3 regions of the Paraclostridium tenue genome follow, and region 2 is predicted to be linked to each of the others. Evidence: riboswitches for the same ligand, from Rfam matches in the RefSeq annotation. Region 2 holds a riboswitch; each other region holds the start of a gene.

Region 1 (6,523 bases), on a different contig from region 2:
CTAAAACGAACTATAGACAGTGCCCCCACCATACCTAGAGATAGAGCTATATTATTTCCAATTACATTCATAACCATAGTAGTTACTATAGTTAACATGGAAAGCGATACATTAAATCTTTGACTATATACTGCCTTTGAATGAGAATATCTATATGCCAAATATATTACTATAGACAATATTATTGATACTAAAAAATTAAGTAATACCTGTTCAATACTCATTGATGAATTACTTTCTTGAAAGTATTTTAAAATCATTTCTTTCATTTCTAGTTTTTTCCCCCTTATAAGTAGCTAATATATCTCGACATACAATATTTACTAGCTGATGTTTGAGATTTATTAGTATTATCTATTATATCTTTTACATAACTTAATAAAAAATTGTTGTATTTTACTTCTAGTATTGTTTTACTAGTTACCGTATTTAGAGAGAGTGAAGGATTAAATATATCCATATTTGACTCACTAGATTTCAAATCACTATCTATAGTTATCCTTGTATTATTTTCTTTAACTATATAAGCTAATCTTTTATACTCTACTATACATTTTGGTCTATATAAATTAGTCTGCATTATAGTATACAATTTATCTGCAAAATCATTGTTTAGTTCTTTTAATACTTCATAGTGTCCATCTAAAAGTCTTTGAGCCATGTTTTTTGGTATAGTTAATGAATATTTATGCTGATAGTCACCTTCTTTTTGTTTAAGTTCTAATTTTAGAAATTGCGACCTTGGATCATATGTCCTAAGTCTTATTTTTCTTCTATATTCTAATCCATTTTCTTTGTCAAAATAGTCATTATTGTAAAATGTATCAAAATATAACGATCTAACCATATACCCATCATTGGTATTATGCGAATCTTGAATTAATGTTTTACATAAAATGCTTTTTAAGTTCATTGCAGTAAATGCATTTATTTCATATTTCTTTTCTACCCGAGTTACAACATTTTGATCTATCATTTTACCACCCCCTTTCCCTCAGATATTATACCAATAGTTATTGTCGTATATTGTAAAAATTTGCAGTGTATTCCGAAAATTTTAGTTTTATAATTAATTATGAATTTTGGCATATTTTTTCCATAATTAAGATATATTAAATCAAAAATAGTATTGACTATACAGCCAATACTATTTTCATGGTTTTAAATGGTGGAAATGAATCTCACTGAACCCATATTTACTACATATTATTTATTTTATGTTTATAGCAATTTAACTAAATATTAAATTCTGTACTTTAAGGTTAACTTAAAACCTTACCATACTTAATAGTTATAACCCTATCTGACATATTATCTATATAATCATTATGAGTTATCATAACTTACCCCCTATATTAAAACCCTATATATAATCCTGTTGTTAAAAATATCATTGTAGTAATTACTAATACTACAATTAAAGGCATTATAAATCTAACCCACTTTGACCAAGGAATATTAGCTAGTGCTAGTGCTCCCATTAAAACTCCAGATGTTGGTGTTATTAAGTTAGTTATACCTATACCAAATTGATAAGCTGTAACTATCATTTGTCTAGATACATCTACTAAATCTCCAAGTGGTGCAAGAACAGGTATTGTAAGTGATGCAAGACCTGATGCTGATGGTATTAAAAATGCTATTAAACCTTCTATTAAAAAAGTTAAATTTATAAATATAGCTTTTGGTAATCCATTTAATACATTTGCTGCAGAATTTAAGATTGTATCTATTATATATCCATTTTCTGCAATTATAACTATTCCACGTGCAAATGCTATACATAATCCTGCTGACATTAAATCTTTTGCTCCACTTGTAAACGAACTAACTATTTCATCTTGTTTAAGTCCTGCTGCTAATCCTGATATTACACCTATAGCTGTAAATACCATTGCAATCTCAGTGATGTACCAACCTAGTTTTAAAACTCCATACACCATAATTCCCATACCTATTGTAAAAATTGCTATTACCATAGCTTCTCTTTTTGTAAACTCTTTTATATTTATATCACTACTATCTATTGCTTCTTGATTTAATGATATATTCTGAACTAAAGACTTTGTCGGATCCTTTTTAACTTTATTAGCATACATCATAACAAATGCTATACTTATAGCCATGAATATTACAAACATAATAACTCTATACTCTATTCCAGAACCTGGTGCTATATTTGAAAGTGCTTGTGCTATTCCTACAGAGAAAGGATTAGTAGTAGCTGCTCCAAATCCAGCTGTTGCTCCTATAAAAACTGTTGCCACTGCTGTTAGTGAATCATATCCCATGCTAGTCATAAGTGGAATAAATATCATATAAAAAGGCAGTGTTTCTTCACTCATTCCAAACGTTGTCCCGCCTAATCCAAAGAGTATCATTGATATAGGTATTATTAGGAATTGGAATTTTTTCATTTTGTTTACAGTATAAGCTATAATTGCTTCTATAGCTCCTGTTTTGTTAACTATTCCAAAAGCTCCTCCTACTATTAAAACAAATCCAACTACTTCTGCTGCATCTATAAATCCATTTATAGGTGCTGTAAATACATCAGCTATTCCTTGTGGATTTGATTTTATTTTTTCATAAGTTCCAGCTACAACAACCATCCTTCCTTCTATGTCTTCTCTTTCAAAACTTCCACTTGGTACTATCCAAGTAAGAAGTGCCATTACTACTATTAGTAAAAATATTATAGTAAGTGTACTTGGCATAGTAAACTTTCTTTTTCTTAAAGTGTTCATTTTTAATCTCCCCCCATTTTTTTAAAGTAAGACAATTAATTGTATTTTTCCCTTTTTCTATCTTAGTTTGTATAGATGTAAAAGTTTGCTTCTCGCATATATTAAAAAAGCTCAACATGAGTACATGTTGAGCTGAATATGCCAAATACAACATACCTACATCTTCCCTATATCTTACTTAAGATAGCTCTCCATCAAAACTCGGGATAATTTTGATGACAGTACTGTACTTATTAAATACAGTCCCAGCACTAGCTTTGGACACTAGCACTTCGGCACTTACTCCTTTTATATTGAGTCATTGGATTCCGACCTCTTCAATATTACTCTTAGTAAATGCGACCTCTACCTCAATCTTTTTTTAGATGAGGTAATTTATATTAAGTTTTATTTATTATAAATATTATAACACAATTTCATAGTATTGTAAATATTTAGAATTTTTTTATATTTTTAATAATTATTTATATCAGTAATCATAACACTATATGCATTGGCATATACTGGATAAGATCTACCTTCTATTTTTTCAAATTTAACTTCTACTCTCTGATTTTGTTTTATATCTGATGGTTTAAGTGATTTGTCTGAGTCTGATTTTTTGATTATTGTATTTTTATTTATTATAACGTCTGCTATGTCGTATCTAGCTTCTGGTTTTAAGTCTAGTGTAGCAATTCCATGTTTAATGTTCTCATCTTTAACAGCTTCTACTCTTATTATTATGTTATCTCCTTCATGTTTTATATTTGTTATCGTCCCCATAACGTCTAGTTGTTCTGGTGTTATTTGTACTAAAGTTGAATCTTGTTTATTATTTGATGAGTTATTGTCTGCAAATACTAAGATGCCACTTATTGAAACTAATAATGCTGCTACTAGTATACTTATTTTATTTTTCATAATTTTACCTCCAATAAATATTTATGTTTTCTTCCTTTCATATATAAATACAATTTAAATATATATATTGTTGCAAATACTATTTAAATTTTTTATTGTATTTAATAAAGTAATACATCGTCTAGTAAACTTGTTTATAATTAAATTATTATTTCTAAAAATAAAAACCATATTGATTCTTTTATCAATATGGTTTACGTGAATTTTAATGGTGGATATGATTCACAACAATAATACCCACTATTTAATACAATTTTATCTTGTCAGGCCATGGATTATTTTGTGCAATACTCCATGTCTTATCAATATATTGAAAAGTATAAATTTGCTCTACTGCATGGATAATATCTGCTTCTTTAATATCTAAATCTATAGTTTCATTTGTAACTATATTGACTAATTCAAAACCTATTTCTTTAGCTTCTCTAATTAAGTCTTTAGCACTTTTCCCCTTATCCTTCCAAAGAAGAGTTTCTCCACCACAAAAAAATAAAATTCTAACGCCTTCATCATAAAGCTTTAACATTTCCTCTTTTATATCTTCATAAGGATGAATTATTTTATTTATATTGTTGACTGCACAATGCTTACAAGTAAGGTTACAATAATCTGTAAGTATTATAGTAGCTAGTATTGGATTAGTATTTTTTAGGAATATTGGTTTTAACCCATAAGTTGAAATTTCTATAAATGATTTTAGCTTCATGATTTGTCTGCTCCTAGTTTAAATATATTAGATAATCGATTTATGTAAAATTTTTACAATTATATCTATGTTTTAGAATAACATAAAAAGAACTGGCAAGCTATAAACTTTCTGTGCATTTGATGAACACACTTGACATAATTTTAAGTGTTTAATTGCCTTAAAGTGTTTGTCCTTATATATCTCTTTAAATGTGTTTTTAAAGATTAATTACTATATACCTAAATATAATACAAACTATTAAAAATATAATGACTATCTTATAATATTTAAATTTATCTAATTTATTTTCATTACGCAAAGCTGTATTTAACCCTATTAGGCTTAAAACCAAAATCATTCCAGAAATTGCGTACTCTCCAGACACAAAGTGTATTAAAAAAACAAATGCCATGAAATGTAATAATATTAATATAGATCCTTTTACTGAATTAATTGTTCCCACCTCTCTTAATTTAATCTTAGTGCACTCTAATTATAAAATAAATATTAAAATTTAGTTACATATGACCATTTCCTAAATTTAGATTTAGTAAATAGTTTATATTTAAAAAGAGTAAACATATTGACATTACTTACATCCAACATATTCACTCTTTTGAGATTTTTTATTTTCTCCCGAAAATTTAATTATTTAATTAAAGTCATTATTTAATTTATTAAATATTTCATGATTTTATCTTTATTTTTGATTATATTTATTATTTATTTTTTTAATTATATTTAGTATTTGAATATTTAATATTGTCTACAGAAATAAATAGCTTCATACTAAATATCCAAGTAAAAACTACCATAATTGTTGATACAATAAAGTTTAAAATACTTGTAAATATATCTAACCAAATATAACCCTCAACATACATATTTGGTGATGTTACTAATATCATTACTACTTCTATAAATATTAGTAGTATATTAAACACAAATATTTTCCATTTAATTCCTTTGCTCATTTCTTTTGTTTTATTTAATATTTCTTTAGATGAAAGCTCTGGGTACTTACATAAAATATAATTTAGTGGTGCATACTTTAAGCTTATTATAATTCCAGGAATTACAAATAACATGAATCCTACCATCATTTTCAATGATACGATACTATTTAACTTAACAACTAATCCTAATGGTGCTCTATCTATTTTTTTATCATATAAAATTTCATATATAGATTTACATAAATAATACACTGCTGAACTAATTGATATTAATAATATTAGAACTATACCTAAAAAAATCAATAAAATTATTACAGATTCAACAATACCCAATTCTCCTAATGTTACAGTTTCTTCAGAAATTACTGTATTATCATATCCTGTTTCATTAAAGATAAGTGATCCTGATAATACAGAAATTATCACACCTATTATCCATATTTTTTTTGTAGTTTGCCTTAATAATAAAAAACTTTCTTCAATTAAATTTAAAAATTTTATATTTTTATACATCTTTTCTCCCCTCTTAAGTTGTAATTAAAATTTAATTTTTATTATATAACTATTCTCACTAGTATTCTTCTTTATTATATAATATTTATCATTTATTTTATGTCGAACTATGTACTATTTATATATTTTTTGAATACGATATTTACATATGATTTCTATCTATGAAATTTTATTCTTATTATTCATATATCTATACATTCAAAGAATTTTACACTTATTCTAAAAATTTATAAAACTCGACACACAAATAAAGGTAAGTAAATCAGCTTAACCGAAAAACTTACCTTAAAAATAACCACTCTATTAACTTAAAACTTTACCATCCTTAATAGTTATAACCCTATCTGCCATATTAGCTATATAATCATTATGAGTTATCATAACTAAAGTTTGGTTAAACTCCTTAACACACATTTTCAAAATATCCATTACTTCATCTGTAGTCTTTGAGTCTAAATTTCCAGTAGGCTCATCTGCAAATATTATTGAAGGTTTATTAGCAAGTGCACGAGCTATGGCAACCCTTTGTTGTTGCCCTCCAGATAGCTCATTAGGAAACTTTTTTATTTGAGACTTTATTCCTAATTTAACTATTAATTCATCTATATAATCTTTACCTAATTTTCCTTCATTAAGTGAAATAGGCAAAACTATATTATCATAAACACTTATAACTGGTATTAAATTGAAACTTTGAAATATAAACCCAAATTTTC
Region 2 (6,523 bases):
TGCTTCACTTACTTCAGATAATAAATCTTTTAATTGTTCATCTACTTTCATTATAGATACAGATGCTCCAGCCATATCTATACTAGTCATATAGTTTCCAACAAAAGTTCTATATATCTTAACATTTCTTTTATTTAACTCACGAGAAACTGAATTGTTTAGTAAATATAATTCTTGTAGTGGAGTTGCTCCAAATCCATTAATCATTAATGCAACTTCTTCTTGTTTTTTACCATCTATACTCATATCTTTTAATAAAGCATTTACCATTTTAATTGCTAATTCATCTGCTGAAGCCATTTTTTCTCTTCTTATTCCTGGTTCTCCATGTATTCCAACTCCAAATTCTATTTCATCTTTACCTAATTCAAAAGTTGGTGTACCTTTTGCAGGAACAGTACATGATGTAAGTGCAAATCCTATACTTCTAACACTATTTGCTGCTTTTTGAGCAATAGTTTTAACTTCTTCTAAAGACATTCCTCTTTGTGCAGCTGCCCCAGCTATTTTGTGAACCAATACAGTTCCTGCAACACCACGTCTTCCTACAGTATATAAACTATCTTCAACAGCTATATCATCATCTACTTTTACATAATCAACCTTAATACCATCTTCACTTGCTAAATAAGCAGCATTTTTAAAGTTCATCATATCTCCACTATAATTTTTTATGATTAATAGTGTTCCCTTATCACTTGCTGTAGCTTTTATAGCTTGATAAATTTGTATTTGAGATGGTGAAGCAAATACATCTCCACAAACAGCAGCATCTAACATCCCTTTTCCTACAAATCCTGCATGTGCTGGTTCATGTCCACTTCCTCCACCACTTATTAAACTAACTTTATTTTTATTTATATCTTTTTTCTTTATTACTTTATATTTTTTTATAAATTCAAGTTCTGGATGTGCCATAGCTATTCCATTACACATCTCCATAACTATATTTTCTGGTTTATTTATTATCTTTTTCATATTACATCCCTCTGCTGTTTTTATATGTTTTTCCTATTTTGTCAGCTGTAATAATAGCTGCGGCTACTGATTCTATTTCTATTGGAAATGGCATAGCATATATTGATTCCTCTGGAATACAAGCTTTTTCTGCAACAGCAATAGCTTCTTCTTCTGTAATACTATCTACCCCTATATCTTCTAAACATACAGGTAATCCTATTTCTAAGCAGAAATCTAATACTTGATTTATTTCTTCTGTTGGAGCATTTTCTAGTACTAATTGTGCTATTGTACCAAATGCAACCTTTTCCCCATGGAAATACTTATGTGTTCCTTCTAACATAGTTAATCCATCATGAATTGCATGAGCTGCTGCTAATCCTCCACTTTCAAATCCAAGTCCTGATAAAAGTATATTTGTTTCTATAATATTTTCTAGTGCTTGAGTTACTAAATTACATTCACATGACTGCTTTGCTTTTACTCCATCTTTTAATAAAGTTTCATAGCATAATTTAGCAAGTGCTAATGCTGCATTAGTTCCAATAGCTGTTTCACATTTACCTTCTCTAACACCACAAGGTAATCCTGCATTTACTTTTGTAAATGAGCTTGATGTAGCTCTTGCTTCAAAATATGTTGATAATGCATCTCCCATTCCTGAAACTAAGAAACGAGTAGGAGCTTTTGCTATAACTGTAGTATCAACAAGTACTACACTTGGGCTTTGTTTGAAATATGCATAATCATCAAACTCTCCTTCTGGTGTGTATAATACTGCTGAATGACTTGTTGGAGCGTCTGTTGCAGCTATAGTTGGAACTATAATTAAATTTTCACCTTTTGCAACACACTTAGCAGTATCTATTGCTTTACCACCACCAAGACCTATTGTACAAGCACATTTATTATTCTTAGCTATTTCTTGTAATCTAGCTACTTCTTGTCTTGAACATTCTCCTTTGAAGTTACTTTCCACAAAATTTATATTAAATTTTTTTGCAGTTGCATCTAATTTATTTTTAACACGTTGTATATCATCCTTATGAGCAATTAATAAAGCTGAGTCCCCAAATACTTTTACAAAATAACCTAAATTTAATAATTCATCTTGTCCCTGTACATATTTTGTAGGGCATATAAATGCTTTTCTCATCTTAATCTCTCCTTCACATTTTGTTAAATGTTATTATTTTTTAAGTTATTTTTATTATAATATCGTTTTCACAAAATTACATTGGACTCATATGTTAAAAAGTTACGATTTAAAACCGTAATTTTTTTACCTAAAATTGTATAATTGTATTTTTGCTACTTTTCGTAATTTTTTTAACAACATAATAGTGTTAAACTAATTATATTTATTTTCTAAATTGTTTTCTATAAGAAAATGGTGTAACGCCCTCATACTTTTTAAATATTTTTATAAAATATCCGGCTTCACTAAAACCAAGTTCCTCACTTATTTCATTAATAGGCATATCGGTTTCTTCTAAAATACTTTTAGCCCACTTAATTTTTAACTTTGATATATAGCTTGAAAAATTTTCTCCTATCTCTTTTGAAAATAACCGACTAAAATAACTAGGACTTACGTGGCATAAGTTTGCCATCTTTTCCATAGATATATTTTCACTTTTATTTTTATAAATATATTCTATTGCTGGCCTTAAAGTTTTGCTTACAGAGATTTTATCGAAATCGTTATCTTGATTTTCATTAATGTAGCTGTTTATAATAGCATTAGATATTTCTTTTTGCACATTTTTAATATTTCTTATACTATATCCTTTAAACATTTTAGAATTTATTTCCGATTCATTTTTTATGGATTTTTCATACATTTCCAAAATTAAGTTTTTATCTAGCGCTTCTTCAACTATATAATTAGATAAGTAAAATAACATATTAGATATATTTTTTACTTCATTGTAAGATAAGACCGGCAATTCTTCGTAATATTCTTTTAGTGTATCTGTATTATATTCATTTAATGATTTGTTTGGTATACTTAATATCTTTTCTAAAGTATCACAAAAATTAGAATCTGATAGTTTTACTTGACCTGCCATAATAGCTCCAATATATTTACCATCTATAATAATAGGAATTGCAACATCTACTATATTATAATGACATAAATATATGTATGGTTTGTTTAATCGTACAGCTTCTAATCCTCCTCTTGAATCACACTTTTTACAATGCTTTGCTAAATCTGAATTAGCTCTTACCCTTTCACAAAATTTATGACAGCCACTATGCTTCGTAACTGGATTTCCTTTATAATCTACAATAACAATTGCCATTTTAGTAACTATAGAAAGATAGTCCTGCAAGTTATCCCACTTTTTAGAATCAATTATTTTATTTAAACTTAAGCTTTCATTTCTCACTTTTTATACTCCTTTAAAAGTAATTTTTCTAACTTAATATATAATAATTTTAACACATATAACTTTAATAATATAAAAAAATTATATACTAATTGGCTTATTTTGTTTAAAAGTGTATATTAAATTTCTATTTTTATTTATATATTTTCTATATGTTTTTGAATAATATCTTATTTTATTATACAAAATAATGTTGGAGGTGTATTTTATGTTAAATTTAACTACTAAAGAAAGAATGTTATTAGAAGATGAAAAAAATCATGAAGAATTATGCGTTCAAAAATATAAGGATTATGCTCAAAAAGCTTCTTGTTCTGATCTAAAAAATTTATTTAATCAACTTTCTCAAAAAGAACAACAACACTTAGATTCTATAAATCAATTATTAAGTGGTACTGTGCCTAACGTAAATCAAGGTCAAAGCCAAGAAAATCAAAATTCAAATATTCAAACTAATTCAACTATGCCTAACCTTAATTCACAAGCATCTCAAAGTATGCAATTTAATCAACATGATAAGGTTCTATGTCAGGATATGCTTAGTACAGAAAAATATGTATCATCTACATATGATACAGCTATATTTGAATTTAGAGATAAAAATGTAAGACAAGTTTTAAACCATATTCAAAAAGAAGAACAAGAACATGGTGAAAAAATTTATAATTATATGAGCCAACATAATATGTACAACTAATATTTTTAATAAATAATATACTTTTTAATAATTATTAATTCTAAAGATCATGAATATTTGATTTAATATAGTTGATACTAAATATCTGAAAATAATTAACTTTATAACTATAATTTTTAATATTGACTTATTTTAAATTTTATTTATAATTGAATACAACAAGTAGATAACTGAGATAGAGGCGCGAAATTTAAGATTAGTATTATGGAGGTAAGCTCAATGAAGTAATATGAAAGGAAATTTCGCCGAAGTAAATAGTTAATAGCTTTAATACTATTTACTGGGCTTATATAGAATATATATAAGACTGTCACATTTTGTGGAGAGCTATTTTCAATGAAGACATACGATAACGTTGTACTTTTTGTATGATATTTTTGTATTTATGTCATGGGTATAGTCTCATGACTTTTTTATTGTTAAAAATATTTTGATTATCTTAGTTACTTATTTATAATTGACACCATAAGGAGGATAATTTAAATGAGTGAACAAAATCACGAATTAAAAAGAGGATTAAAAGCAAGACACTTAAACATGATAGCTTTAGGTGGTTCCATAGGAACGGGTATATTTCTTGCAATGGGAGATACACTTCATCAAGCAGGACCTGGAGGAGCATTATTAGCTTATGGACTAATAGGAGTAATGGTTTATTTTTTAATAACTAGTTTGGGTGAAATGGCAACTTATATGCCAATATCTGGTTCATTTAGTTCTTATGCAACTAAGTTTATAGATCCAGCACTTGGCTTTGCACTTGGATGGAACTATTGGTACAACTGGGCTATAACAATAGCTGCTGAAATGGTTGCAGGCTCTTTAGTTATGAAATACTGGTTTCCTCATGTTCCAGGATTTTATTGGAGTATATTATTTTTATTTATAATTGTTGGATTAAACTTTTTATCATCAAAAGCTTATGGAGAATCTGAATACTGGTTTGCTGGTATTAAAGTACTTACTGTAATTATATTTTTAGTAATAGGAGTACTAATGATTCTTGGAATAATGGGTTCAGATGAAATAGGATTTCATAATTATTTTATAGCTGATGGACCATTTCATGGTGGAGCTAAATCTATATTTGCAATATTTTTAGTTGCTGGTTTTTCATTCCAAGGTACAGAGCTTATAGGAATTGCCGCTGGTGAAAGTGAGAATCCTGAAAAAACTATACCAAAAGCTATAAAATCAATATTTTGGAGAATATTAATATTCTATTTAGGAACTATAGTAGTTTTAGGTGCTATAATACCTTTTACACAAGCAGGAGTTTCAGAAAGTCCATTTACTATGGTTTTTGAAAAAGCCGGAATAGCTGGTGCTGCTTCTCTTATGAATGCAGTTATATTAACTTCTGTATTATCTGCTGGTAACTCTGGTATGTATGCATCAAGTAGAATGCTTCACTCTATGGCAAAAGAAGGACTTGCTCCTAAAATGTTTGCAAAAACTAATAAAAGAGGCGTTCCTGTAAATGCTTTAGTTTTAACTACTATAATAGCTTCTGCATGTTTCTTAACAGGTATATTTGCAGAAAGTACTGTTTATGTTTGGCTAGTTGCTGCATCTGGTCTTGCAGGGTTTATCGCATGGGTAGGTATAGCAGTTTGTCATTATAGATTCAGAAAAGCTTATATTCATCAAGGTCATGATTTAAAAGAATTAAAATATAAAGCTAAATTGTACCCTTTTGGACCTATCTTAGCACTTTTAATGTGTCTTATAATAATAATTGGTCAAGGTTATTCCTGTATAAAGCCATCAGGTATCGATTGGAAAGGTTTAGTGGCTTCTTATATAGGTATTCCTTTATTCTTCGCTTTATATATATATTATAAGATTAAACACAAAACTAAAGTTATTCCTTTAGATCAAGTAGATTTAACCTATGTTGAATCTAGAGAAAAGGCTTCTGAAATCATTGAAAAAGACATTCAAGAATTAAACTAAATCTATTTAAGAATAAAAAAAGATATTTTCATACTATTTAATGAAAATATCTTTTTTCTCTAATATGTGAATAAAGCTTCCATTGAGTACTACTTAATCCTCAATAAAAGTTTTAATTAAATTTATATTTTGACTTTAATTATATTTTATCTTCTTGTATTGTCAAAAGAAGGTGGTGTAGGAGTAGGTGGTGTATGTTGTGGTCCTGGTGTAGATAAATCAAAGTATAATTTTGAATCTTCAGTTATTCCGAAATCTCTATTTGAACCAGTATCTTTAATTTTATTTAAAGCTTCTCTAAACAAAGCATTATGTGCTTCTTCTCTATTTAATAGAAAATCTATAGTTTCTCTTACGTATTTATCTTCAATTTGACGGTATAAATATTCATATACAACTTTAGCTCTTTGTTCAGAAGCTATATTAGAAAGTAAGTCTGCCACTAAATCACCTGTTACAGTAACATAATCTGCTGTCCAAGAATACCCAGAAGAATTTATTAAAAATGGTGATA
Region 3 (6,523 bases), on a different contig from region 2:
TGAACTTTGGAAAAATGAGATTAAAGTTTTAAAAGAAGATATAGAAAATAGATTCTCAGTAAAAATAACTGATGAAGATTTAAAAGAAGCTATAAAAGATAAAAATGAAGAAAGAAAATTATTAAAAGAGTTTTATGAATTAGGTAAGTTAGTTCCACCACCGATGAATGGATATGATATGCATCAAGTATTATATAATTCTGGATTTAAATTTGATAGAGATGAGCTAAAAAATAGCATAAAGGATATGATAGTATCAATAAAAGACAAATATGAAAAGGGAGAAAGACCAGTAAGTGAGGATAAGCCAAGAATCCTAATCACAGGATGTCCAATAGGTGGAGTAAGTGAAAAAATAGTAAAAACTATAGAAGATAGTGGAGCAGTTGTAGTTGCATTTGAAACTTGTGGAGGAATAAGATCTAATGATGAATTAGTAGATGAAAATAATCCTAATCCAATAGATGCTATAGCTAAAAAATACATAAATATAGCATGCTCATGCATGGTTAATAATGATGAAAGAATAGATCTTTTAGATAGATTAATAGATGAATATAAAATAGATGGAGTAATAGATGTTGTATTACAAGCATGTCATACATTTAATGTAGAGAGCTATAGAGTTAAAAAATTTGTAAACGAAGTTAAAAATAAACCGTATATGGCTATAGAAACTGATTATTCAAAATCAGATACAGAACAACTAAGAACAAGATTTGAAGCATTTATAGAAATGATAGACTAAAATTAGGGGGATTTTATGTACAGTGTAGGTATAGATTCCGGTTCTGTAGCAACTAAAGGAGTTTTATTTGATGGTAGTAATATAATAAAAAAGATTATAATACCAACAGGATGGAGCCCTAAGTGTGCGTCACTTGAAGTTTACGATAAACTAACTAAAGATATAGAAAAAAGTGATATAAAAAAAGTTATAGGAACTGGATATGGAAGAGTTAGTATGGATTTTGTAGATAAAAAAGTAACAGAAATAACATGCCATGCTAAAGGCATTCACTTTTTAAATAATAATATAAAAACAATTCTAGATATAGGCGGACAAGATAGCAAAGTAATAAATTTAGATAATGATGGAAATGTGTCTAATTTTATAATGAATGATAAATGTGCAGCTGGAACAGGCAGGTTTTTACAGGTTACATCGAATTTATTAGGAACTGATGTTGATAGTATAGATGATTTAGCAAAAGGTGCTAAACCTGAAATAATTTCAAGTATGTGTACAGTTTTTGCAGAGTCAGAGATAATAAGTTTATTAGCAAAAAATGTATCGAAAGAATCCATAGCATCAGGTATATTACAATCTATAGCAAATAGGTCAAAATCAATGTTATCTAGGATTGATATATTAGATGAAATTGCATTTACAGGTGGAGTAGCAAAATGTAGTGTACTTGTAAATATGATTGAAGAAAGTTTAAATAAGAAAATATATATAGCTGAGGATACTCAAATAATAGGAGCATTAGGAGCAGCTATTATAGGATATAAAAAATAAAAGGATGGTTTAGACCATCCTTTTATTATGCAATTGATTCTTCTTTTTCAACTTTTATTTGTGATTGATTTGATAATTTTGTTATGCCAATTCCTGTAGCAGCTAAAGTTAATGATATTATAGGACATAATAAGTTAAAAAATGCATATGGTAAAAATGCAAATGATCCAACTGCAAGTGTAGCACTCATATAAGCTCCACATGTATTCCAAGGGATAAGTGGAGAAGTTATAGTGGCACTATCTTCTAATGCTCGTGATAAATTTTCAGGAGCTAAACCTTGTTTTTTGAAAGCTTCTCTATACATACTTCCAGGCATTACTATAGCTAAATATTGATCAGCAACTGCTAGATTAGTTCCTATACAAGTAAATATAGTTGCAGCAACTAACCCTAAAGTTCCTTTTGCAAACTTTAATATTGCAGTAGCTAAAGCTTCTAACATTCCAGTTTTTTCAAGTATACCACCAGTAGCTAAAGCACATAACATAAGTGATACTGTACCTAACATGCTATTAAGTCCACCACGAGATAATAATTCGTCAACAAAGACCATACCACTATTAGATGCATAACCAACTTGAGCAACCTCTAATACTTCTTTAAAAGAAGCACCTTGGAAAACTATAGCTACTAACCCACCAAGTAGTGTACCTATTATAAGTCCTGGAACAGCAGGTACTTTTAAAATTACCATTATTATAACTGATGCTGGAATTAATAATAATAATGGTGATAATGTGTTATAACTTGCTGATAATGCCTGTTGAATTTGTGTAATCTGACTACTATCTATAGCTTGACCTGCATATTTAAAACCTATAACTGCATATATTATAAGTGCTATTAAATATGAAGGAATTGTTGAATACAACATATGTTTTATATGAGTAAATAAATCAGTTCCCGCCATAGCAGGTGCTAAATTTGTAGTATCTGAAAGAGGAGACATTTTATCCCCAAAGTATGCTCCAGAAATTATAGCCCCAGCTATTATTTCTTTAGGAATTCCAAGTGCACTACCTATACCTAAAAGTGCAATACCTATAGTACCTGCCGTAGTCCAAGAAGAACCTGTTGATATAGAAACTATAGAACATATTATAGTTGTAGCAACTAAAAATATTCCTGGTGATAATATGTTTAATCCCCAATAAATCATGCTTGGAACAACACCAGATAATATCCATGTACCAATTAGCATACCTACGATTAAAAGAATAATTATAGCTTGCATTGTAGAATTTATAGTAGATAATATACCTTTTTCAATTTCTTTCCATGTAAATCCTAGTTTAAAAACAGCTATAAAACCACTAAATATTCCTCCTAAAGCTAATGGTATATGAGCTGAAACACCTAACTTAGTTAATGATATACATAATAGAAATACTAAAACACCTATACATAAAAGTGAATCACCCAGTGAAGCTTGTCTTTTTTCTCTTTTTAACATAATAACCTCCAATAATATATAAGAATATAACTTAAAATGGAGCGTAATACTAAAAAAGGTCTAGAAGACAAAGAGATACTTCTAGACCTGAAATTATTATATAAATATAATAACGTAATCTAAAGATAGCTCTCCACATAAAGTGACAGTGTTATACATGTTATGCATAACCCCAACATATAAGTTCAAAGCAAAACTTATATATTTCGGCATTATTACCTTTCCTATTATCTCATAGGTGCTTTCCCTCAATAATAGTAATATTTAATAATGCGACCTCTACCATTAGTTATATTCTGTTTATTCAATAAATTTATTATATCATATAAAATAAAAATGTAAATACTAATTAAGACAAAATTAAAATCTAATAAATTTTTTAGTTTAAAACATTAGGACCATAAGTTTCCTCTATTTCCCTTCTTAATTCATTAGGATCATTAATACCTTGATTCATTGCTTTAGCAAGTATATTAGCTTTATCGTATGGAGCCATCCAAGAGAATATACCACCTAAACAATTATCTATTACATATTGAGCTTTTATATATATAGAAAGAATATCATCATATGACATAGCAAATTCTCCATCTTTTACTAAGTATGGAACTTGAGCATCTTTGTCAAATCTGAATTCATATCCATTTTTATTAATATAATCTTTTCTAAGTTGATCATAAGATCTTGTAATTGTAGCACCTAAACGTCCATAAAAAGGAACTCCAAGCAATATTTTTTGTGAAGGCATTCCAGCATTAGTTAAATTTTGAACCATAGCATCTACACTGTAACCAGGTATTGATAGATTAGAGTCATATAGATTTGCTTGGTGCTTTTGAGCATTAGATCCTGTTTCACCAGCAGTAAAGTCATAGCTCATTAAGTTAAAATGATCTATTAAAGGTGCAATTTTAGCTATTTCAACACTTCTGTTTATATATGCTCTTTCACCTGTACCAGCAACACTTAACCATTTATTAGGACCTATAACATCTCTAATAGCAGTCAAAAGAAGTGTAAAGTTTTCTTTATCTTCAGGTCTAGATTTAATTCCAGCGGCACTATTTGCAGGATATTCCCAGTCAATGTCAATACCATCTAAATCATATTGATTAATAAGTGCATTTACTTCTCTTGCAAACTTATATCTAGAAGTTGGTGTTAATGAAGCATCTGAAAATCCATCTTGCCCCCAGCCACCAATAGCAACTATGACATTTAAACCTGGATTATCTTTTCTTAAAGATAATAGTTGGCGTAGATATTTAGGGGTTGGAATGAATAAGGTACCATCAGGTTTTATTTCAGCAAATGCATAAATAACAAAATCAAGTAAAAAAGCATCAACATTTGAAGGATCTCCTAAGACATATTCGCCTACTAATCTAACTAAATCTGGACAGTTAGGATTTTTTGTAATATTACTAGATGGAGCCGAAATTTGAGGTCTAGATTTTGACTTACATATTTTTTTCTTATAAGTCATAGGCTCATATAATTTAGAATTGTCTAAATTATTTTTTTTATCTGGAATAAAGCAAAGATACCAATCTATAAAATCCTCATTTTCAGAATAACTATTAATTTGTTTGGTTAATTCCTTATATGTTTTTGGAGGTGGAAGTATAACAGGCATACCAGGAAGCCAATTTGCAGGTGTTACAATATTTTGCTCATCAGATGTTTGTAGTGCATCTATAATTCTTATTATTTCAGGAATATTTCTTCCTGTAGTCAATGGATAATATAATATAGTTCTTAATATCTGATTAGGGTCAATTATAAAAACTGATCTAACTGCAACTGAATCACTCATAGGTTCAGAAATCATTCCATACAATTGGGCTATTTCCATTTTTTTATCATCTATTATAGGAAATGGAATTTTGATACCGGTATTTTCATATATGTTGTTAAGCCAAGCTAAATGAGAACTATTACTATCAACACTAAGTCCTATTAATTCTGTATTCCTTTTTTGAAAATTTGAATAGTATTTTGCAAAACATAAAAATTCTGTTGTACATACAGGAGTAAAATCACCAGGATGAGAAAAAAGTACGACCCATTTTCCTTTATAATCAGATAATTTTACTCGGCCATTTGTTGTATTAGCACTAAAATTAGGCGCTTTAGAGCCTAAGCTAGGAAGACAAGGCAAATAAATCACTCCTTTAAAGTTAGTTTTAATTTAATTTATTAACTAACTCAAAGGAATGTTACTAATAAGAATTGCTATTTTAATACAAATTTGGTATATTTATTATATTAGAATATATGTATGATTTGTTGATATTAGGGGGCAAAAACATGAAAAAAAGCCAAAAAAATAAAAAGGTGCCAAGATTTATTAAAACATTTTCGGATATTTTAAGAATACTTGTGTTATCATCTGTAATATCCCTAAGCATTACGAGTGTACTATTAGTAGTAAACTCAATAACAGGAGTATTCATAGGATTTAGATATTATATTGCATTATCTTTAGGAATGATTATTACATTGACACCATGTTGGGTCTTATGTGACTGCAAAAGAATTTTTGGTAAAAAAGTTTATAGATCTAAGAAAATTAGACCATCAACTAAAAGGTCACAAAGAAATAAAGAAACAATTAGAAGAAGAAAAATATCTTAAAAAGTACAACATCTGTTGTACTTTTTTTTCTTTATATTAATATAATTAATAATAGGGTAGAGGAGGGATTATATGAACTATGATGTTTTTTGTAGTAGTGTGGTAGGATATAAAAATAAAATTAAAAATAAAGGATCTCAAGACTATTTAAAGTATAAAAAATTGGAAAATGGAATTATTTGTGCAATAGGAGACGGACATGGAATAGATAGATGTAAGTATAGTCATAAAGGAGCAGAGTTTGCTTGTAATGCATGCATAGATATACTACATGATTTATATGATGAACTATCAAATTATGATGAAAAAGAATTAAATAAGTTAATTAAAGATATTAATAAAGAAAATTATATACAAGTATCTATACAAAATAGATGGAGAAAGTATGTTATAAATCATTTTAGAAAAAAAGTCCCTAATGTATATAAAATAGATTATGTGCTTTATGGAACTACTCTCATAGGAGTGCTAATTACAAATAAAATAAAACTTTATTTACAAATTGGAGATGGAGATATAGTTGAATATTTAAATGAATTCAATCTTATAGACTATAATAAGAAAAATAAAGTAAATGGAGTTTTAAATTCAATGTATTTAGATGATGCATATAAATATATAGATTTAAAAATTAGTTTTAGTAACTTAGAAAAATTAGATTCAATTGTGTTATTTTCTGATGGATTTACTAACAGTTTTAAAAGTTATGATGAATTAAATAAAAGTTTAACAAGCACTATAAGAGAATATCGAAAAAATGTATTTACTAGATACAATATAGATATACAATATAAAAAATACTTACAATATCTTACAATAAACAAGAGTAAAGATGATATTAGTATTATTTTTATATTATAAACAACATTAAATAAATGTTGTTTTTTTGAGTTGAATTACAAAATATG

What was found. A riboswitch is a leader RNA that binds a small molecule or an ion and turns the genes downstream of it on or off. The one in region 2 is predicted to bind lysine.
Region 1: linked by a shared signal. The riboswitch ahead of ABFX13_RS09980 (YfcC family protein) and the one ahead of ABFX13_RS09495 (amino acid permease) in region 2 are both predicted to bind lysine.
Region 3: linked by a shared signal. The riboswitch ahead of nhaC (Na+/H+ antiporter NhaC) and the one ahead of ABFX13_RS09495 (amino acid permease) in region 2 are both predicted to bind lysine.

The regions. Positions count from the first base shown of each region.
Region 1 is NZ_BAAACP010000011.1:101,808-108,330, reverse strand. It holds gene ABFX13_RS09990 (DUF4956 domain-containing protein) at 1-269, opposite strand, end outside; gene ABFX13_RS09985 (polyphosphate polymerase domain-containing protein) at 287-976, opposite strand; gene ABFX13_RS09980 (YfcC family protein) at 1,356-2,747, opposite strand; lysine riboswitch at 2,924-3,103, opposite strand; gene ABFX13_RS09975 (hypothetical protein) at 3,201-3,650, opposite strand; gene ABFX13_RS09970 (radical SAM protein) at 3,895-4,356, opposite strand; gene ABFX13_RS09965 (DUF975 family protein) at 5,070-5,807, opposite strand; gene ABFX13_RS09960 (ABC transporter ATP-binding protein) at 6,111-6,523, opposite strand, start outside.
Region 2 is NZ_BAAACP010000010.1:114,396-120,918, reverse strand. It holds gene dhaK (dihydroxyacetone kinase subunit DhaK) at 1-978, opposite strand, end outside; gene ABFX13_RS09510 (glycerol dehydrogenase) at 980-2,116, opposite strand; gene ABFX13_RS09505 (PocR ligand-binding domain-containing protein) at 2,322-3,356, opposite strand; gene ABFX13_RS09500 (spore coat protein) at 3,565-4,053, shown strand; lysine riboswitch at 4,222-4,391, shown strand; gene ABFX13_RS09495 (amino acid permease) at 4,537-6,009, shown strand; gene ABFX13_RS09490 (manganese catalase family protein) at 6,156-6,523, opposite strand, start outside.
Region 3 is NZ_BAAACP010000002.1:160,318-166,840, reverse strand. It holds gene ABFX13_RS02580 (double-cubane-cluster-containing anaerobic reductase) at 1-748, shown strand, start outside; gene ABFX13_RS02575 (acyl-CoA dehydratase activase) at 764-1,522, shown strand; gene nhaC (Na+/H+ antiporter NhaC) at 1,548-2,978, opposite strand; lysine riboswitch at 3,097-3,268, opposite strand; gene ABFX13_RS02565 (peroxiredoxin) at 3,358-5,148, opposite strand; gene ABFX13_RS02560 (hypothetical protein) at 5,289-5,615, shown strand; gene ABFX13_RS02555 (protein phosphatase 2C domain-containing protein) at 5,688-6,476, shown strand.